One region of the Streptomyces sp. ActVer genome, then DNA from elsewhere that is predicted to be linked to it. Evidence: riboswitches for the same ligand, from Rfam matches in the RefSeq annotation. Region 1 holds a riboswitch; each other region holds the start of a gene.

Region 1 (7,139 bases):
CGGAAGTCCCAGTGCCGCAGGTAGTTGCCGGCCGCGTTGCGGAACGAGTAGCCGTTCGAGTCGGCGAGGCCCGCCACGATCGTGAAGGTGGACGCCTGCTTCTCCGCGGTCATGCTGGAACTGGTCAGCACGGGGAGGTTGAGCAGGGCGGACTGTTCCTGCCAGTGGCGGGTGGTGAAGTTGCCCGACTGGAGGTAGCGGGTGACGCCCGTCGGCAGGGTCACGCCACTGGACACCGTCTCCTTGAGCACCGTGAAGTGGCGTGCCGTCCCCGAAATGCCCGGCAGTGCCTTCGGCGCGCTCCAGGTGGCGAAGGTGTCGTAGCTGTCGCTGTAGTAGTAACTGCCGTCGCCGTATCCGTCGAAGAAGATCCGCCACGCGCCGTTGTCGAGCTGTATCAGCGCGGCCCCCTCCCGAGTGCCGCCCCAGCCGGCCCAGTTCCCCGTCCTGCTGATCGTGTACGGGCCGGCGAGCGCGGTGCTGGTGGCGTACTCGATGTACTTGGACGTCTCGTTCTTCGTGAAGGCGTGGTAGGTCGAGCCGATCTTCACGATGAACGTGTCGATGTGGTTGGCGCCGATGCCGGACAGTGCCACCGGTGAAGTCCAGCCGGTGAGCGCGGAGTTGGTGGCCTTGAGCAGATACGGGGTGAAGATCCACTCGTTGCTGGTCACCGAGCAGGACACGATGATGTTGACGCTGCCGTCGCTGTCGACGAACCACTCGGGCGCCCAGGCGCGCGACAGGTTCGCGATCGGCACGGTGTAGTCGTACAGGAAGGTCCAGTTGCTGCGGTCCGAGCTGCGGGCGAAGCCGATGGTGGTGCTGGTGTCCTGCCAGGTGTGCGTGGTGTAGGTGATGTAGTAGTAGCCGTCGGTGTGCTTGAACACGCTGGCGTCGCGGATGCGGCCCGCGGGCGGCGTGTACGCGGAAGCCTTGAGGAGCCGGAAGTCCGTCGCGTCGTCGGACTGGTAGACGTTCACCGTGCCGTCGTTGCTGTTGAGGAACGGCACGATGGTGTAGCGCGTGGCCGATCCGCGGGGCGGCGCGGCCGCGAAGGCCGTGCCGAGCAGACCGGGCAGCCCGCCCACGACGAGCGCCGAGACCGGCAGCGCGGCCATCGCCCGCAACAGGCTCCGGCGGGAGGGCGCGAAGGGGCGGGAAGCGCCGGTCGCGTCGGCGGAGGTGACGGGTCTGCAGGGGTTCTCTGGCGTGATCATGTGCGGCTCTCCTCGTTCGGACTGCGCTGGTGCTGCTGGTTGTGCCAGTCCCGTGGGCCCCGGGGTCGTCCGTCCCGGGGCCCACGGGGTGGTTCAGAAGCGGGCTCCGACGGCCGCGCCGTTCTTCGGGACGAGCAGGTCCCGGGCGGGCGGCAGGGAGCCGTCGGACGAACGCGGTCCTGTGATGGCGTCCGTGTTCGTGCTCACGACCGACGAGTCGTCCCAAGTTCCGTCCAGATTCCAGGAGTTGCCCGTGGACGTGGTGCCGGAGCCGAGTGCCGCGGCCCGTGCGTCCGCGACGGACAGGTTGGCGGTGAGGACCGCCTTTCCGCCCGAGCCGTCGGCGTCGAAGCCCGTGCCCGCGTTGCGGAACGTGGTGGTGCGGCTGAGGGCGAGCGCGCCCGGATTGCCGTTGTCGGTGACTCCGTGCGCCGCGTTCCGGTACGCGAGCGAGTTGCGCAGGGTGTGGGCCACCGCCGGTGCCGGGCTCCCGCCGCCCAGCTTGAAGCCGTTGCCGTCGCCCGCGAAGTCCGGGAAGTTCCACCGGTTGAAGCCGTTGCCGTACGCGATCGTGTTCTCGACGACGATCGGTGAGGTGAACTTCCAGGCGTCGTAACCGTCGTCGACGTTGTTCCACAGCCGTGCGCCCCGCACGACGTTGCCGCTCCCGCTGCCCTCCTTGATGGCCAGCCCGTCCGCGCTCTCGCCGTTCTTGCGCGGGTCACGGTTGCCGTAACTGTCCAGGTTCAGGATCTGGTTGCCCGCGGAGGCGCCCTGGAGCTGGAAGCCGGACTCGTAGTTGTCGTGCGTGGTGAGGCGGGAGAACACGTTGTTGTTGCAGCCGTCGCAGTAGAAGCCGTACGGGCCGTTGACGATCTCCAGACCGGAGACCTTCCAGAAGGAGGCCTCCTGGTGGACGGCCCCGCGCTCGGCCCGCGGGATGCTGCCGCCGACCGGTGTGTGGCTGGCCGGCAGCTGTTCGCCGTCGATGACGACGCGCTCGCCCTGGTAGGAGCCGAGGGAGATCGGCTGCGACGCCGTGCCCGAGGTGGTGATCGTGACGTTGTCGGTCAGGGCGTAAGTGCCGCCCCGTACAAGGACGGTGTCGCCCGCCTTCGCCCTGTCGACGGCTTTCTGGATGGTCCGCAGCGGTTGGTCGAGGGTGCCGGCGGCCGAGTCGTTCCCGTTGACGGCCACGACGATGGTCGACGCCGCGGCTGCCGGGGTCGGTAGCACCATCGTCGCCAACACGGCACTCAACGCTGTCCCGGTGAGCATGCCCGCGATGCGCACGAGGCCTCCTTGTCTGCCGATCCGAAGGTTGTCGCGGGTCAGTGGTCGCACACACCGGGTTGGTTGCCGGGGTGTGCGCACCCGCCACGAACGGATCGATATACCGAACATAGTTCGGTAAACCGGTCAGAACGTAGAGTGCGGTCGTGACCACGTCAATAACTTCGACATGCTCGGCCACTTCTGGCTCCGCGGTCCGGTGCGCAGGCGGGTTTGGCGTGGCGATGCCCGGCTACCCGAACCGCGTGTCACTGACAGAGCAACAGGAACTCGTTCGTTTCCTCGAGGACCGGTTCGCCTGTGCGCAGGCCTGTACCGAGTGCGCACGGATCTGCGCCCTGCGCGCGAGCCTCGCCGAACTCGACGGCCCCGACGACCAGCAGCAGTTGAGGCGCAAGGGCATCCTCTGCGCCGAGGTCTGCGACGCGACCTGCCGCGCCCTGGCCGAGCAGACCACGCAGGCCGAGGCCGCGATGCGCGCCCAGGTGGAGTGGTGTCGTGCCGTCTGCCTGGAGACCGCCCAGGTCTTCGACGGCAGCCCCGGCGCCGAGAAGGGCGCCGAGGCCTGCCGCGACTGCGCACGCGCCTGCACGGAGTTCCTCGCCGTGCTGAGGTGAGGTTCCCTTTGTAACGCCGTTCAGCCGGGCGCCCGCCGTCGCCTCACTCCCCGAGCGCCCGCCCGACCCGTACGTTCCAGCGCCCGGCCCGCCCGCTGAACTCCGTCACGACCAACGGCGGCACGTCGACACGCCAGAACGCCGACTCCGGGGCCCCGAGCGCCCGCACCACCCCGGCCCGTACGATCTCCGGCTCGACGACGGCGATGATCCGCACGGAGCCTGCTCCTGAACCCTCGGTCGAGCCAGACCCTGAAGCCCCGGAACTCGGATCCGCCGCCGTCTCCAGCCACTTCGCGACGCGCTCGCACAGCCCGGCCACCGACTCGCCGCCGTGCGGGGCGGACGACGGGTCCGCCAGCCAGCGCCCCACGGCCTCCGGCTCGTCGGCGCTCACCTCGGCGAGCGTCGCCCCGCGCCAGCGGCCCACGTCCAGGCCGGACAGCTCCGGCGGCTCGGTGAAGGCGAGGGCGTCGAGCCCGAGGGCCGCCGCCGTCTCCCGGCAGCGGACGGTGGGCGAGACCAGGACCTGGTCGGCGGCCGACAGCGAGCCCGTGGCAGCCTCGGCGAGCCGCAGCCCGGCCGGGTCCAGGGGGCATCCGTCGTCGAAACGCGCCTCCCGCAACGCCGCGCTCATCGCTGGTGAGATCAACATCACTCGGCTGGTCATCGGCCCGCCCTCGCGTTCCACACGTGCTCAACACCCCTGTCCGTACCGGGAATTGGGGGCGTGACCAGGGCGCCGGCGCGCCCCCGGCATTCCGTGCGCCCTTGGCTGCGCCTCCACTTCGCGGTACCTTCTCGTCGATATTGACGACGGTACGACGGAAGCCGGTGAGAATCCGGCACGGTCGCGCCACTGTAAGCCCCGCACAACCGCCTCCCACCAGGGGAGGCGCAGGTCGAGCAAGTCAGACCCGTGGCCGTCGTCCTGTGCACCACCGAGATGGGACGCGAGTTCCCCCAGGAGGTCCTGCCATGGCGCAGTCCGCCGTCGCTCAGCCGACCGTAACCACCCCCGACGTACCCGCAAAGCTGCCGATCGGCGCGATCGCTCCCTGGGCGGTCTTCCTCGGCATCCTGATGCTGGTGCTGCTCTACTTCGTCGGCGCCGAACAGGGCGCCACCTCCCTGGTCTCAGGCGAAGGCGTGCACGAGTGGGTGCACGACGCCCGCCACCTGCTCGGCTTCCCCTGCCACTGACGGCGACACAGAACCGACAGGACAACTCAATGAACTCCGTCACCGTCAGAAATCTCCTGGTGCGTGGCATGCTCGCGGGTCTTGCCGCGGGCGTGCTCGCCCTGGTCGTCGCCTACTTCCTGGGTGAACCTCGTGTGGACGATGCCATCGCGTTCGAGGAGGCCCACGCCCCCGGGCACGGCGGCGATGAACTCGTCTCCCGTGCGATGCAGTCCACCGGTGGTCTGTCCACCGGCGTCCTCGTCTACGGGGTCGCGTTCGGCGGCATCGCCGCTCTCGCGTACTGCTTCGCGCTCGGCAGGATCGGCCGCTTCGGGCCGCGCGCCAGCGCGCTGCTGCTCGCGGGCGCCGGTCTGGTCGCGGTCTACCTGGTGCCGTTCCTCAAGTACCCGGCGAACCCGCCCGCCGTCAGCGACCCCGAGACCCTCAACCAGCGCACCGCGCTGTTCCTCCTGATGATCGTGCTCAGCGTGCTGCTGGCCGTCGCCGCGGTGATCCTCGGCAAACGCCTCGCACCGCGCCTGGGCAACTGGAACGCCACGCTCGCGGCAGGCGGGTTCTTCGTCCTGGCCGTCGGCCTGGCGTACGCGTTCCTGCCGTCCTTCCACGAGGCGCCGGAAGGCTTCCCGGCGATCCTGCTGTGGCAGTACCGACTGGCGACCCTGGCCATCCAGGTGACCCTGTGGACCGCGTACGGCCTGGTCTTCGGGCTGCTCGCGGAGCGCGTGCTGGCTCCCAAGCCGGCCCGGGCCGAGGATGACAAAGCGGCCGAAGGGCGGGCAACTCCCGTCGCGCACTGACCCGTTCAGGCGCTGACCCGTTCGCATACTGACCGGTCACACGCTGACCGGTTGCACACCGAAGGGCCCCTGGAGCACATTCCCGGGGCCCTTCGTATGAGTGCGCAGGCGTGCGTCCGTCAGGTGCGTACGTCACCGGCATTCCCAATTTCTGGAACACGTTCTACGGTGTGCGCCGTCAGGTCCGGGTGGCCGAACGAGCGGGCCAGTGGGAGCCAGGAGGCGCCGTGCATCTCGAATACACGCCGGAGCAGCAGCGGTTGCGCACCGAACTGCGCGCCTACTTCACCGAGTTGGTCCCCGTCGACGTGTACGCCCGCTACGGCGACCCGGCGGCGCAGAAGCGCTTCTACCGAGAGACCATCCGCCGGCTCGGTTCCGACGGCTGGCTCGGCGTGGGCTGGCCGAAGGAGTACGGCGGGCGCGGTCTGTCCCCGATGGAACAGTTCATCTTCTTCGACGAGGCAGCCCAGGCCGGCGTACCGCTGCCGCTGATGGCGCTCAACACGGTCGGGCCGACGATCATGCAGTTCGGCACCGACGAGCAGAAGGGGTACTTCCTGCCGAAGATCCTGTCCGGCGAGCTCGACTTCGCGATCGGCTACAGCGAACCCGACGCGGGTACGGACCTGGCCGCCCTGAAGACCAAGGCGGTCAGGGAGGGCGACGAGGACACCGGCCACTACACGGTCAACGGCCAGAAGATCTGGACGACCAACGGCGACACCGCCGACTGGGTGTGGCTCGCCGTCCGCACCGACCCCGACGACCCGCCGCACAAGGGCATCACCATGCTCCTCGTGCCGACCTCCGACCCCGGCTACTCCTGCACGATCATCAACACGCTCGCCTCGCACGACACCACCGCGAGCTACTACGAGAACATCCGCGTCCCCGCGTCCCGCCGGGTCGGCCAGGAGAACAAGGGCTGGCGGCTGATCACCAACCAGCTCAACCACGAGCGGGTCACCCTCGCCGCACACGGCACCATGGCCATCCGCGCGCTGCACGACGTACAGCGCTGGGCCATGGAGACCAAGCTCGCCGACGGCCGCCGCGTCGTCGACCTCCCCTGGGTGCGCCGCCGCCTCGCCCAGACCCACACGAAGCTCGACGCGATGAAACTCCTCAACTGGCAGATGGTGAACGCCGTCCAGGAGGGCACGCTCACCCCACAGGACGCCTCCGCGGTCAAGGTGTACGGCTCCGAGGCCCGCCGGGACGCCTACGCCTGGCTCATGGAGGTCGTCGCCGTCGCCGGTGTCCTCAAGGAGGGCTCAGCGGGCGCCGTACTCCACGGCGAACTGGAACGCGGCTACCGCTCGGCCGTGATCTTCACCTTCGGTGGCGGCAACAACGAGATCCAGCGCGAGATCATCTCGTGGATCGGTCTGGGGATGCCGAGGGTGCGGCGCTAGCGCGCGGTGTCGGCAGGCTGGGCCGTTGCCCGAGTTCAGCCCGAGGCCGCCGTGCTGATCACACCGGCGGAGCACCTTCCGGCCCGGGTTCGTCGACGTCGACACCGGCGTCAGGATCGGAGCCGGCTTCGGGTACGGACGGCAGGCTGACGATCGCCTGGAGTCCGCCGGTGGGGCTGAGCCCCAAGTGGAGCGTCCCGTGGTGGAGTTGGGCCTGCTGCTCCACGAGGGCGAGACCGGAGCCGGGGGCGTGGGTGCGTGACCCGCGCGTGAAACGCCCCTTCATGGCCTGGCGTTGGTCGGGCGGGATGCCGGGGCCGTCGTCGCCGACGGTGATCCGGACCGTGGTGCCGTGGTGGGAGGGCCGGATGTCGACGTTTCCGTCGGTACGGCCGATCAGCACATCCGGATCACCGTGACGCCACTGCCCGGCCGTGACCAGCCGTCGCACCACCTGGCGGACCTGCACCGCCGTGACCTGCGCAACGTCATCATCCGGCCCCAGCCGGACCGCGTCCAGGACCTGCGTCCACGAGGTGCGGCCGGGCGCCAACGCGGCCACGAACGAGTACGGCCACCCCGGAATCA
Region 2 (7,139 bases), on a different contig from region 1:
GGTGTAGACCGCGCCCATCCCGACGGCCAGCATCTCCTCACGCTTGTCCGGGAACCGTTCGGGGTCGACGACCAGCCGGGACAACTGGTTGACGAACTGCCAGGGCCCCACGGCGCAGCGTTCGGCAGCCGTCGCCGCGATCCGGGCGGTGTGCGAGTCGGTGATGTGGTCCAACTCCCGTTCCAGGGCGGCATCTTCGAGCACGATGCCGCTCCGCACGTCCGGCGGGATCACCCGCGAGGAGTGCGGGACGTGCAGGATCACAGGGGAGTCCGGCGCGCCGGCCACGAGACGGTGGGAAGCCGACACGTCGTTCATTCAGGAGTCCTCGATGCGGGCGCGTGGGGGTTGGTGGTGAAGCGGGTGCGGGTCGTGCGTCAGGGCATGTGGACCCTTCCTACTACACCAACCGGCCGAGCTGGAGGGGTGCGTGGGCCGCGCGGCGGACCGGCGAAAGTGGCCACCCCTCCAGCAGGGTCCGGGTTAAAGGCCGTCGCGGACCATGGCGGCGACGATCTGGACGTGGCGATTGGCCGCCGTGCTGGAGAACTCGTTCTCATAGTTCAGGCCGTAGGGCCAGAAGTGGCCGCCGCCGGTGGACAGCGTGGCACCCGAACCGTCGAACTGCTTGACGAGGGCCGTGGCCTGCGCTCCGCGCCAGGTACCGCTGCCTCCGAGGGAGGACCAGCCGGAGCTCGTGCCCACGCCGATGGTGTGGGCGATCTCGTGCAGCGCGGTCCGCTCGGTCATGTAGCCGCGGTTGCCGAAGCGGATCGTTCCGTTGATGTTGCCGTCGGCCGTCGGCACGCCCGGGTCGTAGCGGACGGTGATGGTCTTGCCGAGGTCGCTCACGTTGTTGTACCGGGTCACCGCGGCGTTCATGGCCGTCGTGATGAGGTTGTACGCCGTCTGCTGGTCCTGCGTGGGGTTGGCGGCCCGTTCGAGGGTCCAGGTGATGGTGGCCGCCGCCACCTGTTCCTTGGGGACCGGGGCGGCCTGGGGTGCGGCCTGCGCGACGCCGGGCCCGACCAGTAAGGCTCCCGTCAGCGCGGCTATGGCCACCTTCCTTCGCCAGGGCATGGTCGCTCGCTCAGTGGGCTCCGGGGTGTGTCGTGGGCTCATGGAGAATGACTCCTGTGTGTGGGGGGGATGTGGAGGTTGGGCTGTCGGGTGCGGAGATGACGGCTTGAACAGTCCACGCCGTGGCCGACATTTCAAGCATTGTTCGAGATGTCGATCGGGCGTACTGCTGTCGGAACCTCCGCCAGTATCCAGTCGCTGACTGCGACGTCAAGTGACCCAGCCCATCCGCCATTTCCCCGGTTTGCTACGCTCCCGTCGCTGCCTGTGAGGGAAGTCCGGTGAGAGTCCGGCGCTGACCCGCAACGGTGTGCGTGGCGAACCCATGATTCGTCGCGTGAGCCCGATCGCCCGTAGGTGGTGCGACCCGTTGACTGCTCGCCGTGGACTGCGAGAGGGGACCGCACGGCCTGCGTGTCGTACGGGCTGCCTCCTTTCTTGACGTTCAGGCGGCCTCAGATGAAGGACCGCCCCGACCGTGCGCCGAAGTCCGATCCCGAGCCCGAGCCGCATATCCGTCGTGCCGTTGGCCGTTGGGCTCGGGCTGCTGCTCCTCGTGTCGATCGTGTGCGGGGTGGCTCTCGGGGCCGCAGGGGTCGGCTGGGCCGACGTGAACCGGTTTCTGTGGGCCGGGTTCACCGGCAGGACTGTGCATACCGGGGATGTCGCCGCGTACACCATCGTCTGGGAGATCCGTCTGCCGCGTGTCGTGCTCGGCGCTGTCGTCGGAGCGGGGCTCGCGGCCGTCGGTGTGGCGGTGCAGGCCATGGTGCGCAACGCGCTCGCCGATCCGTTCGTGCTGGGTATCTCCTCGGGCGCCGCCGTGGGCGCCAACGCCGTGATCCTGCTCGGCGCCTTCGCGGGGCTGGGGGTTTGGGCGCTGTCGCTGTCGACGTTCGTATCTGCTCTCGCGGCGATGGTCCTCGTGTACTCCGTGGCCCGGTCGGCGCACGGGCTGACGCCGCTGCGGCTGATCCTGACGGGGACGGCTCTGGCGTACGGCTTCGAGGCCGTCACGACCGTGATGGTGTTCGGCGCGGCCCGGGGCGAGGCGGCCCGGTCGGCGATGATGTGGCTGCTGGGGAGCCTGGGCGGCGCGACGTGGGCGCAGGTGCCGCTCGCCGCCGTGACCGTGGCGGCCGGGTGGGCGTGGCTGCGGTGGCGCGCCGAGGCGCTCAACGCGCTTGCCATGGGTGACGAGACCTCGGCCGCGCTCGGTGTCCAACCGGCGCGGCTGCGCCGGGAGTTGTTCCTTGTCAGCGCGGCTGTGACCGGGACCGTGGTCGCGGTCAGCGGGGCCATCGGGTTCGTCGGACTGATGGTGCCGCATGTCGTGCGGATGCTCCCGGCGGCGGGCAGCATACGGCTCGACGGGGACGACGTGCACGCCATGTCGCCCCGGGCCGCCGCCCGGGTGCTGGCCGCACTGCCGCAGGAGTCGTCGGCCGAGTTCGACTTCACCGTCGCCGAGGTGGTCGACATGGGCCGGCTGCCGCACCGGGACCGTACGGCCGCCGGGGACCGCTCCGTGTGCGCGGACGCCATGGCCCGCACGGGTGTCACACACCTAGCCGACCACGGGTTCCTCGCGCTGTCCGGCGGTGAGAAGCAGCGCGTCCTCATCGCCCGCGCCCTCGCCCAGCAACCCAGGGTGCTCGTGCTCGACGAACCCACCAACCACCTCGACATCGCGCACCAGTTGGACGTGCTCTCGCTGGTCAGGGCCAGCGGCCTGACCGTGCTGGCCGCCCTGCACGACCTCAACCTGGCCGCCGCGCGATCTCCTGTACGTCATCGACGGCGGCCGAATCGTCACCTCGGGACCGCCGCACGACGTGCTCCAACCCGACCTGCTGGCCGGGGTGTTCGGGGTCCGCGCGCATCCCGTACGGCATCCGGAGACCGGCGCCGTACAGCTCCTCTTCGACCGGATCCCGCTCACCACCTCGTAAGGATCCCCATGCGCAAGTTCCTCGCCGCTGCCCTCTGCCTCGCCGCGACTGTCACGACCGCCGGTTGCGGCGCCAGTGTCGAGTCGTCCGACAACGCGAAGTCCTCGTCGGTCAGCCTGACCAACTGCGGCCGGAAGGCGACGTACGACAAGGTCCCGGAGCGGGTGGTCACGAACGACGTAGGGATCACGGAGCTGATGTTCGCGCTCGGCCTTGAGGACCGTATGGCCGGGTTCGCCATGCCCGACGACAAGGGCGATCTCAGCGGCGTGCCCTGGAAGGACGGCTACGACAAGGTGAAGTGGCTGTCGAAGGACCAACTCACCAAGGAGAACGTCCTCGACGCCCGCGCCGACCTCGTCTTCGCCGGCTGGAACTACGGCTTCCGCGACGACAGCGGCTTCACCCCCGAGGCGCTGAAGAAGCTCGGCATTCCCTCGTACATCCTCACCGAGTCCTGCCGCAACGGCCGCACGAAGACCTCGCGCGGCCTCATGCCACCCCTGGACGCCCTGTACGCCGACCTCACCAACCTCGGAAAGCTGTTCGGCGTCGAGAAGCGCGCGGCCGCGCTCATCGCCGACTTCAAGAAGCAGATCGCCGACGTCCGGGCGAAGGCCCCCGAGGGCGCCGAGCGGCCCAAGGTCTTCCTCTACGACAGCGGGCAGGACCAGCCCTTCACGTCCGGCCGTTACGCCGCCCCCGAGCAGGTCATCAGCGAGGCAGGCGGGGTCAACGTCATGCACGACATCGCCGACTCCTGGACCACCGTCGGCTGGGAGAGCGTCGTGGAGCGCGACCCGGATGTCATCGTGATCTGCAACTACGGGGACGTGAGCGCCGAGCAGAAGAAGAAGTTCCTGCTCTCCTACGCCCCGCTGCGCAACGTCTCCGCCGTCAAGCACCGGCGGATCTTCGTCCTCGACTACGTCGACCTCGTCGAGAGCCCCCGGAACCCCGCGGCCATCGCCCGCCTCGGTGCGTACCTGCGGACGACGGTCGAGTGACCTCGCCCTGGCCCTTAAGAAGGTCAGTCGGACGGAATACTCTGCTGGTGTGAGTGAACGAGGAATGCAGGAGCTGGCTCTGCTGCTGCTGACGGCGCTGGCGGATGCGCCTCGGCACGGATATGCCGTCGCCCAGGAGGTCAAAGCCATCACCGACGGCCGGGTGGTGCCGCGTACCGGGGCGCTGTACGGGGCGCTGGACCGGCTGTTGGCGGAGGGTTTGATCCAGGTGGAGCGTGAGGAGGTGGTGGGCGGCCGGGCGCGCCGGATCTTCGCCCTCGCTCCCGCCGGACGGGAGCGGCTGGAGGCCGAGGCCGAGAGGCTGGCCGCCACCGCCCGGGAGGTCAGGCGACGTCTGGGCACCGGCGGGGCGGCGGCCCTGACGTGACCGATCCCCTGCTCCGTCTGTATCCGGCCGCGTACCGGGCCGCGTACGGGCAGGAAATCGTCGATGTGCACCGGGAGATGACGGCGGACATGCCGCGCGCGGCCCGGCTGCGTGCGGACGCCGACCTGGCCGCGCACGCCGTACGGGTTCGACTGGGCCTCGACTCGGCGTCGCCCGCGGGACGCTTCTTCGCCCTGGCTGCCCCGTTCGCCCTGGCGGCCGGTGCGGTGGACAGCGGGCTTCACCTGACGCGCTGGTACGCGGGACTCGTTCGCTCGCCCGCCCCGATGTGGATCCAGCTCTCCACGATGGATGGCGCGCGAGCCCTGTACTTGCTGCTCTCACTGCTGGTGTGCCTCGGCGCGGTCATCGCCTTGACCGGGCGGTGGCTGCCGGGTGCGGGTCTGACCGTGTGCGGCTTGCTGGGGATGGCCGTGCAGTGGGTTGTCGCCACGCCTTCGCCCGGCGAGAGTGCGGTCGCTCCTGTCACCGCGGCCCTGCTGACGGCCGCCGCGGTGCTCACCTGCCCTCCTGACCGACGCGGTGACAAGCAACTGTCCACGGCAGCCGGAGTGATGGCGGCCGCGGCATGGTTTCCCGTCGTGGTCGTGGACACCGGAGCCTTCGGCGTGACGACGGACTATGGCGCCTGGCCGATGCTCGTACTCGCTCTCACAGGGGCCGTCCTCGCTCTGCGCGCGCGTTCCTCCGGTCTGCGTGAGCTCGGTGCGATGGCGGTGGCCTCTTCGCCTCTGGTCGCCCACGCCTATACGGATGCCTGGCTCGAAGTCCGGCCCGTACTGGGACTGTTCCTCCTGCTGCCCATCACGGCGGCGCTCACCGCGTGCTTCCAGGTGGTTCGCCGCCGGCGCTGACACAGCCGCATCGCTCAGGCCGACGGCCGCCGACGGTTCACCCACGCTTGCGATAGTCCGTTGAAGTGAATACTCTCCCCGGTGTTCTATTCGTGAGTTCCTTCGGAAGTCCCTCCGGGCCAGAGAAGACAGAAGACAATCGAATTGCCGTTCACCGTGTCTCATCCCGCCGCCGTACTGCCGCTGACGCGCCGACCGTTCGTTCCGGCTGCTCTGGTCGCGGGTTCCGTGGCGCCCGACGTCCCGTACTTCCTCGCCCGCATCGGCGTATCGGAGACGAGCTCCCAGGACTGGTACGGGCCGCTCCTCAACGCCACGGAGACCCACTCGTTCGATGCGGGCCTGTTGGTCAACCTGCCCCCTGCCGTCGGCTTGGTCGCCGTCTACCGGATGCTGCGCGCGCCGGTCACCGCCCTGCTGCCGTCCGGCCTCGGCCTTCCGGAACCCGAGCGGGAGCCGGGCCTGCGGGCCAAGGCCCGGTACTTGATGTGGTTGCTGATCTCCGCACTGATCGGCATCGCCTCCCACTTGGCGTGGGACTCCTTCACGCACGGCGACGGCTTCCTGGTCACGCACGTCGGGGCGCTACAAGCTTCGGCCCTGGGGGGACTGACGGTCGCTCGGCTGTTGCAGTACGTGAGTACCGTCTTCGGTCTTGTGGTCGTCGGCCGACATCTTTGGCGGCGGCGCGGCCGACTGCGCACTCAGGGCGGCACCGTGGCCCGTCTGGGTCCTGTCATGCGGTGGAGCGTGGTGGGTCTGCTGGTCCTGTCCCCCGTGCTGGGCGGCGCTGTGCATGCCCGCGCCGACTTCAACGCCTACCGCCATGTGACCGAAGTGGACTACAGCCGCCCCGACACCGTCGACTTGGGAGACGGCGCCAGCGAGACCACGTACCCCTCCAGGACAGTCCGGGCTCCCTGGGGCACCCTCGCCGAAGGCGTGCTGACCGGAGTCGCCACGAGAGCGGGCGCCGCCTTCGCGGTCACCCTGCTCCTGTACGCCGCTGGCTGGCAGATCGGGGCTGTCACCCGTCACCCGCCGAGGAGGACCAGCTCCGCGCTCTCGGTCCGGTCCCCCACGCCGCCACCCTCTGGATGACCCGCTACCTCACCGCGACCGTCGAGCGGGACGGGCGCCACGTGCCGACCTGCGAGGTGTGTTCTGCCGGAGTCTCAGCCGTCGGTCTGGGCGGCCTTCCAGGCGCGGTAGTGCCGCTCGGGGGCATCGGTGGTCGAACGGCGCCCTGACTCCCCCGCTACGCCTGGAAGCCGCGGCGGGTTCCCCTTCCGACAGTCAGTGCTGCGGCCGGTCGGTGGCGTGATCGTCGGCGAAGTCCCAGAGCACCGGCAGGAGTTGCTCGGGCGTCTCGGCCTGGGGCATGTGGCCGGTGCCCTCCAGCAGGCGGAACTCCGCGTCGGGGATGGCCTGTGCGTACGCGCGTCCGTAGTCGGCGTCCACGACCTGGTCGCTCGGACCCCACGCGACCAGGGTGGGGTGGGTGACCTTGGCCAGGCGGTCGGTCAGGGTGGGGTCGGCCATGGCGTGCGGGCCCGAATAGACCTGCAGGGTGGCCCGGTTGGCGGCCATCACCGTGCGCTGCGCCTCGGTCAGAGTGCTGGGGTCGAAGCGGAACTTCGAGGGGTCGTGGAAGGAGAGGCGGGACAGTTCGACGGGTGTCAGGGAGAAGGTGTCGGCTATCGGGTGGCCGGGAACCTGGATGCCGACGGCGTTGACGAGGGTGACGCTGCTGATCCGGTCGCCGCCCAGGGCCGCCAGCTCGGCGGCGATCCAGCCGCCGATCGAGTTGCCGACGACGGCGACGTCCCGCAGGTCG
Region 3 (7,139 bases), on a different contig from region 1:
GCGACGGCCGTCCTCGAACGAGGGCAGCGCGCGGGTGTGTTCCACGATCACCTTCCGGCGGTGGTCCTCAGTTCCGGCCTGGAGGCCCTGGCCATCTCCCTGCTCGAAAGCGTCAACACGGGAGCATGGGAGGACGACGGGACACGGACCGCCATCGCCACGCTGGTCGCGGCGGGCGTACCGGAGAAGGAGGCGTCCGCGGTCGTCGAGAGCGTGGCGTCGGAGGAACGCGCCGAGGCCGCCGACGCGTAGGGGGCACCCGCGCTCTGTGTCGTACGAGCCCGCGTGGACCCCTATGGGCTCATATCGGGCCGTATGGAGCCCGAGGCAACCGGTTCGTCCTGTCGTGGCGTCTTGATCATCGAAAGGGAAGTCACGCCCGCACGAACAGGAAGTACGGCTTTGGACACCACAGGATCCCGCTCCGGTCCCAGCTCCAGTTCCAGTTTCGGTCCCGGCTCTCGTGCCGCCCGCTTCAGCTCACGCCCGAGCCGCCGCACGGCACTGGCTCTCGGTGCTGGAGCAGCGCTGGCGGTCGCCGTCCCGACCGCGGCGCACGCCTCGGCCCCCGGCGGAGAGCGCCTCACCGGACAGATGGGTGACCTGGAGCGGGAGTACTCCGCACGCCTCGGGATCTTCGCCCACGACACGGCCACGGGCCGGACCGTGGCCTACCGCGCCGACGAACGCTTCCCGATGTGCTCGGTGTTCAAGACGCTCACGGCCGCGGCCGTCCTGAGGGACCTCGACCGCGACGGCGAGTTCCTGGCCCGGCGCATCCGGTACACCAAGGAGTACGTCACGGCCTCGGGCTACGCCCCGGTCACAGGCACGGACGAGAACGTCGCGAATGGCCTGACGGTCGAGGAGCTGTGCTCCGCCGCCGTCTCCCAGAGCGACAACGGCGCCGCGAACCTCCTCCTGCGCGAGCTGGGCGGACCGACCGCGATCACCTGGTTCGCCCGCTCGACCGGGGACAGGATCACCAGGCTCGACCGCTGGGAGCCCGAGCTGAACTCGGCGGAACCCTGGCGGAAGGCCGACACCACCAGCCCGCGCGCCATCGGGCAGACCAGCGCGCGGCTCGTGATCGGCAGGGCGCTCCCGGCCGAGGACCGCGAACGGCTGACCGGGTGGCTGATCGCCAACACCACCAACACCGAGCGCTTCCGCGCCGGACTGCCCAGCGACTGGACCCTCGCGGACAAGACCGGTGGCGGTTCGTCGTACGGGGTCGCCAACGACGTGGGTGTCGTATGGCCTCCCGGCCGTCCGCCCCTGGTGCTGTCCGTCCTGTCGACCAAGTACGCCGCCGACGGACCCCAGGAGAACCCGCTGGTCGCCCGGGCGGCCGCGCTGGTGGCGGCAGAACTCACCTGACGGGGCAGGCCCTCAGAGGTGACGGCCGGGGACACGGGTGTCCCCGGCCGGTCGGATCGGATCAGCCGGGTCAGTCGGCGGTGGGCAGTTCGGCGCGTACCGCGTGCGCTGCCGCGACCAGGTTGTCCAGGGAGGCTCGGGTCTCGGGCCAGCCGCGGGTCTTCAGGCCGCAGTCGGGGTTGACCCAGAGCCGTTCGGCAGGGATGGCCTCAAGTCCCTTGCGCAGCAGGGCGGCTGCCTCGTCCGTGCTGGGCACGCGCGGGGAGTGGATGTCGTAGACGCCGGGTCCGGCCTCGCGCGGATAGCCGTGCGAGGCCAGTTCGCGGGCGACCTGCATGTGGGAGCGGGCGGCCTCCAGGCTGATGACGTCCGCGTCGAGGTCGTCGATCGCCTGGACGATGTCGCCGAACTCGGCGTAGCACATGTGGGTGTGGATCTGGGTGTCCGGCCGGACCCCGGCGGTGGTGAGGCGGAACGCCTCGGTGGCCCACGCCAGATAGCCGGGGCGGTCGGCGGTGCGCAGCGGCAGGGTCTCGCGCAGCGCCGGTTCGTCGACCTGGATGACCGAAGTCCCGGCCGTCTCAAGGTCGTTGACCTCGTCACGCAGGGCGAGGGCGACCTGGCGGGCGGTGTCGCCGAGCGGCTGGTCGTCGCGGACGAAGGACCAGGCGAGCATGGTGACCGGCCCCGTGAGCATGCCCTTGACGGGGCGCGGGGTCAGGGACTGGGCGTACGTCGTCCAGCGCACCGTCATCGGTTCGGGGCGGGAGATGTCGCCGGCCAGGATCGGCGGACGGACGTAACGGGTGCCGTAGGACTGCACCCAGCCGTGCTGCGTCGCGAGGTACCCCGTCAGCTGCTCGGCGAAGTACTGGACCATGTCGTTGCGTTCGGCCTCGCCGTGCACGAGGACGTCCAGGCCGGTCTTCTCCTGGAAGGAGATGACCTCCTGGATCTCGGCCCTGATGCGCTCCTCGTAGCCGGCCGTGTCGATGCGCCCGGCGCGCAGGTCGGCGCGGGCGACGCGCAGTTCGGCGGTCTGCGGGAAGGAGCCGATGGTGGTGGTCGGCAGGAGGGGCAGACCGAGGTGGGCGCGCTGTGCGGCGGCGCGTTCGCCGTACGGCTGGGAGCGGCGGGTGTCGGCGTCCGTGACCGCACCGACCCGCGCCCGTACGGCCGGGTCACGGGTGATGGGCGAGTTCGCGCGGGAGGCCAGGGCGGCCCGGTTGGCGGCGAGTTCGCCGGTGATCGATCCCGTGCCCTTGGCGAGCCCCTTGGCGAGGGTGACGATCTCGGCCGTCTTCTGCCGGGCGAAGGCGAGCCAGCGCAGGATCTGCGGCTCGATGTCCCGTTCGGCGGTGGCGTCGAGCGGCACGTGGAGCAGCGAGCAGGACGCGGCCACGTCGACCCGGTCGGCCAGCCCGAGCAGGGTACCGAGCGTGGCGAGGGACTTGGTGAGGTCGTTGACCCAGATGTTGCGGCCGTTGACCATGCCCGCGACCAGGCGCTTGCCGGGCAGTCCGCCCACGGCGGCGAGCGCGTCCAGGTTGGCGGCGGCGGCCTCGGTGAAGTCGAGTGCGAGGCCCTCGACCGGGGCCTTGGCGAGGACGAGCAGCGCGTCGCCGAGCTGGTCGAAGTAGGAGGCGATCAGGACCTTGGGGCGGTCGGTGAGCGCGCCGAGGTCGCGGTAGGCGCGCATGGCGGCGCTCAGTTCGGCCGGGGTGCGGTCCTGGACCAGGGCGGGTTCGTCGAGCTGTACCCATTCCGCGCCCGCGGCCCGCAGGTCGGTGAGGACTTCGGCGTATACCGGCAGCAGTCGGTCGAGGAGGGTCAGGGGGTCGAAGTCGGCGGCCACACCGGGCGCGGGCTTGGCGAGCAGGAGATAGGTGATGGGGCCTACCAGGACCGGCCGGGCGGTGAGGCCCAGGTCGAGGGCTTCGCGGAGCTCGGTGACCTGCTTGGCGGAGTCGGCGGTGAAGACGGTGTCCGGGCCCAACTCCGGGACCAGGTAGTGGTAGTTGGTGTCGAACCACTTCGTCATCTCCAGCGGCGCCACGTCCTGGGTGCCGCGGGCCATCGCGAAGTAGCCGTCGAGCGCGTCGGCCTCGACCGCGGCGCGGTGGCGCCCGGGGATCGCGCCGACCATGACGCTGGTGTCCAGGACATGGTCGTAGTACGAGAAGTCGCCGGTCGGCACTTCGTGGATGCCGGCCTCGGCCAACTGCCGCCAATTGGTGCGGCGCAGTTCGGCGGCGGTGGCCCGGAGGGCGTCGGCGTCGACGCGGCCCTTCCAGTACCCCTCGATCGCCTTCTTCAGTTCCCGGCCCCTGCCCTGGCGGGGGTAGCCGTACACGGTGGCCCGTGCCGCCGCGGCTGCGGACTTCGATGTCACGGAACTCTCCTTCGCGAGATGTCTCCCTGAGATCCCGGGACGGACGTGAGCGCGAAGGGGTGACGCACCCGGCAGAGGCACCTCGCGCGGCAAGGCGCGGTCGTCCACCGGACATGTACGCCGACCCGCCCACGAGGTCACCGGGATGTCCGTACGCGATCGGTCGCGTACGGGCAGATGGCAGGTCTTCGGACTCGCGAGCACGCCCTCCGTACGGAGGGCACCTACTGGCCGTCGCTTCCCAGGTCCCGCTTCTCGGGGCCCAGTGCGTATGACGGCGGTCGTTCCCGCTCACCGCTGCGGGGCAGTCCCGGATTCCCACCGGGTTCCCTCTTGCGACGCATCCCGTCTGGCGGACGGGGCGAACCAGCTGCACCGGCCAGCCTAGGGGGCGCGACCCCGCGACGTGGAACTTTGCCCATATGCCGGACGGTCGTACGAGGCAACGCCCAGGTGAACCGGACGGGTGGCGCCCCACTCCTGTGGCGCCGCCCGACTGGTCCCCCAACTGCCACCGGCCCCTCAGCCGGTGGCGGACCCGGGCCCCTCAGCCCTGGTCGTACACGTGGAACCCGCGAACGCCTCGACTGCCCCCAGCGCGCCGCACCGCCCCTGGGGCGCCCGCCGCGGATCGGCCAGAACAGCAGCACGTTCGTCCCGTACCCGGTGGCGCACCGGCCGGAGTGAACACGCGTTGCGACGCCCACTCCGACCCGGTGCTGCTCAGTCCGCCCCGGTCCCGCTCAGTCCGCCGCGCTCCGGCTCAGTCCGTCTCGCTCCGGCTCAGTGCGTCTCGCCGCCGAACGCCCGCAGAATGCGCTCGGCGGCGAGCGTGGCCGTCAACTCGCCGTCCCTGACCTGCTGTTCGAGGTCGGGTCCGAGGGCGCGTACGGCGGGGTCGGCGTGCAGGCGGCCGAGGAGTTCGTCGCGCACCATCGTCCAGGTCCAGTCGACCTGCTGGTCACGGCGTTTGGCGGCGAGGCGGCCGGTCGAGTCGAGGAGCGCACGGTGCTGTTCGAGGCGCTCCCAGACCGTGTCCAGGCCGGTCGACTCACGGGCGCTGCAACTCAGCACCGGTGGCGTCCAGGCGGCGTCGGCGGGATGCATCAGCCGCAGTGCGCCCGCCAACTCCCTTGCCGCGCCCCGGGCTTCCCGCTCGTGCAGTCCGTCCGCCTTGTTGACGGCGATCACGTCGGCCAGCTCCAGGACACCCTTCTTGATGCCCTGCAACTGGTCCCCGGTCCGGGCGAGGGTGAGGAGCAGGAAGGAGTCGACCATGTTCGCGACGGCGGTCTCGGACTGGCCGACGCCGACCGTCTCCACGAGTACGACGTCGTAACCGGCCGCCTCCATCACCACGATCGACTCCCGGGTCGCCTTCGCGACTCCGCCGAGCGTGCCCGCGGTCGGGGAGGGCCGGATGAAGGCCGCCGGATCGACGGCCAGCCGCTCCATACGCGTCTTGTCGCCCAGGATGGACCCGCCCGTCCGGCTCGACGACGGGTCGACGGCGAGCACCGCGACCCGGTACCCGAGCGAGGTGAGCAGCGTGCCGAACGCGTCGATGAACGTCGACTTGCCCACGCCCGGCACACCGCTGATGCCGATCCGCCGCGCCTTCCCGCTGTGCGGCAGCAGCTCGGTCAGCAACTCCTGTGCCATCTCCCGGTGTTGGGGCCTCGTCGACTCGACGAGCGTGATGGCGCGCGCCACCAGCGCCCGCTTCCCGTCGAGCACGCCCTTCACATAGGTGTCGAGGTCGATCGCCATGGGGCTCAGAGGCCGTGGCCGAGGTCGGTGGCCAGGCGCTCGACCAGGTCGTACGCCGCGTCCGGGATCACCGTCCCGGGCGGGAAGACGGCCGCGGCGCCCATCTCGATCAGCGTGGGCACGTCCTGCGGCGGAATCACCCCGCCGACCACGATCATGATGTCCTCGCGCCCCTCCTCCGCGAGCGACTCCCTGAGCGCCGGTACGAGGGTCAGGTGTCCGGCGGCCAGCGAGGAGACGCCGACGATGTGCACGTCCGCCTCGACGGCCTGACGGGCCACCTCGCCGGGGGTCTGGAACAGCGGGCCGACGTCGACGTCGAAGCCGAGGTCGGCGAAGGCGGTCGCGATCACCTTCTGGCCGCGGTCGTGGCCGTCCTGGCCCATCTTGGCGACCAGGATGCGCGGGCGGCGCCCCTCGGCCTCCTCGAAGGACTCCACCAGCGTGCGCGTGCGCTCGACGGACGGGGACGCGCCGGCTTCGTTGCGGTACACACCGGAGATCGTACGGATCTGGCTCGCGTGCCGCCCGTACACCTTCTCCAGGGCGTCGGAGATCTCCCCGACCGTGGCCTTCGCGCGGGCCGCGTTCACGGCCAGCTCCAGCAGGTTGCCCTCACCGCCCGCCGCCCGGGTCAGGGCGTCCAGTGAGTCCTGGCAGGCCCGCTCGTCGCGCTCCGCGCGCAACCGCCGCAGCTTCTCGATCTGCTGCGTGCGTACGGAGGAGTTGTCGACCTTGAGGACGTCGATCTGCTCGTCGGTCTCGACGCGGTACTTGTTCACGCCGATCACCGGCTGGCGCCCGGAGTCGATGCGGGCCTGGGTGCGGGCCGCGGCCTCCTCGATGCGCAGTTTGGGGATGCCCGCGTCGATGGCCTTGGCCATGCCGCCCGCCGCCTCGACCTCCTCGATGTGCTGCCAGGCCCGGCGCGCGAGGTCGTACGTCAGCTTCTCGACGTACGCGCTGCCGCCCCACGGGTCGATCACCCGGGTGGTGCCGGACTCCTGCTGGATCAGCAGCTGGGTGTTGCGGGCGATGCGGGCGGAGAAGTCGGTGGGCAGGGCGAGAGCCTCGTCGAGGGCGTTGGTGTGCAGCGACTGGGTGTGGCCCTGGGTGGCCGCCATCGCCTCCACGCACGTACGCGTCACGTTGTTGAAGACGTCCTGCGCGGTCAGCGACCAGCCCGAGGTCTGCGAATGGGTGCGCAGGGAAAGGGACTTGGCGTTCTGCGGATCGAACTGCCTGACCAGCTTGGCCCACAGCAGCCGCGCCGCCCGCATCTTCGCGATCTCCATGAAGAAGTTCATGCCGATCGCCCAGAAGAAGGACAGCCGGGGCGCGAACGCGTCCACGTCCATCCCCGCGTCCCGGCCCGCCCGGATGTACTCCACCCCGTCCGCGAGCGTGTACGCCAGCTCCAGGTCGGCCGTCGCGCCCGCCTCCTGGATGTGGTAGCCGGAGATGGAGATGGAGTTGTAGCGCGGCATCCGCTGCGAGGTGAAGGCGAAGATGTCGGAGATGATCCGCATCGACGGTTTCGGCGGATAGATGTACGTGTTGCGGACCATGAACTCCTTGAGGATGTCGTTCTGGATGG

The links. Region 1 has a riboswitch for cobalamin ahead of O3Q52_RS34910 (CbtB-domain containing protein). Riboswitches for the same ligand answer to the same signal wherever they lie in the genome.
Region 2: it holds a riboswitch for cobalamin, as region 1 does, so the genes downstream of both, O3Q52_RS05990 (FecCD family ABC transporter permease) here and O3Q52_RS34910 (CbtB-domain containing protein) in region 1, are expected to answer to the same signal.
Region 3: it holds a riboswitch for cobalamin, as region 1 does, so the genes downstream of both, metE (5-methyltetrahydropteroyltriglutamate--homocysteine S-methyltransferase) here and O3Q52_RS34910 (CbtB-domain containing protein) in region 1, are expected to answer to the same signal.

Annotation. Positions count from the first base shown of each region.
Region 1 covers NZ_JAPWHT010000284.1:3,702-10,840, forward strand. Annotated here, with positions in the region: gene O3Q52_RS34890 (glycoside hydrolase family 43 protein) at 1-1,121, opposite strand, end outside; gene O3Q52_RS34895 (right-handed parallel beta-helix repeat-containing protein) at 1,314-2,498, opposite strand; gene O3Q52_RS34900 (four-helix bundle copper-binding protein) at 2,738-3,130, shown strand; gene O3Q52_RS34905 (histidine phosphatase family protein) at 3,174-3,800, opposite strand; cobalamin riboswitch at 3,931-4,073, shown strand; gene O3Q52_RS34910 (CbtB-domain containing protein) at 4,109-4,333, shown strand; gene O3Q52_RS34915 (CbtA family protein) at 4,363-5,133, shown strand; gene O3Q52_RS34920 (acyl-CoA dehydrogenase family protein) at 5,361-6,551, shown strand; partial or broken gene O3Q52_RS34925 (transposase) at 6,610-7,139, opposite strand, start outside.
Region 2 covers NZ_JAPWHT010000021.1:35,507-42,645, forward strand. Annotated here, with positions in the region: gene O3Q52_RS05980 (N-formylglutamate amidohydrolase) at 1-318, opposite strand, end outside; gene O3Q52_RS05985 (hypothetical protein) at 484-1,080, opposite strand; cobalamin riboswitch at 1,311-1,454, shown strand; partial or broken gene O3Q52_RS05990 (FecCD family ABC transporter permease) at 1,574-2,425, shown strand; partial or broken gene O3Q52_RS05995 (ABC transporter ATP-binding protein) at 2,426-3,032, shown strand; gene O3Q52_RS06000 (ABC transporter substrate-binding protein) at 3,041-4,039, shown strand; gene O3Q52_RS06005 (PadR family transcriptional regulator) at 4,089-4,427, shown strand; gene O3Q52_RS06010 (hypothetical protein) at 4,424-5,302, shown strand; gene O3Q52_RS06015 (DUF4184 family protein) at 5,459-6,403, shown strand; gene O3Q52_RS06020 (alpha/beta fold hydrolase) at 6,599-7,139, opposite strand, start outside.
Region 3 covers NZ_JAPWHT010000321.1:3,984-11,122, forward strand. Annotated here, with positions in the region: gene O3Q52_RS37205 (TetR/AcrR family transcriptional regulator) at 1-252, shown strand, start outside; gene bla (class A beta-lactamase) at 505-1,380, shown strand; gene metE (5-methyltetrahydropteroyltriglutamate--homocysteine S-methyltransferase) at 1,451-3,772, opposite strand; cobalamin riboswitch at 3,934-4,158, opposite strand; gene meaB (methylmalonyl Co-A mutase-associated GTPase MeaB) at 4,556-5,542, opposite strand; gene scpA (methylmalonyl-CoA mutase) at 5,548-7,139, opposite strand, start outside.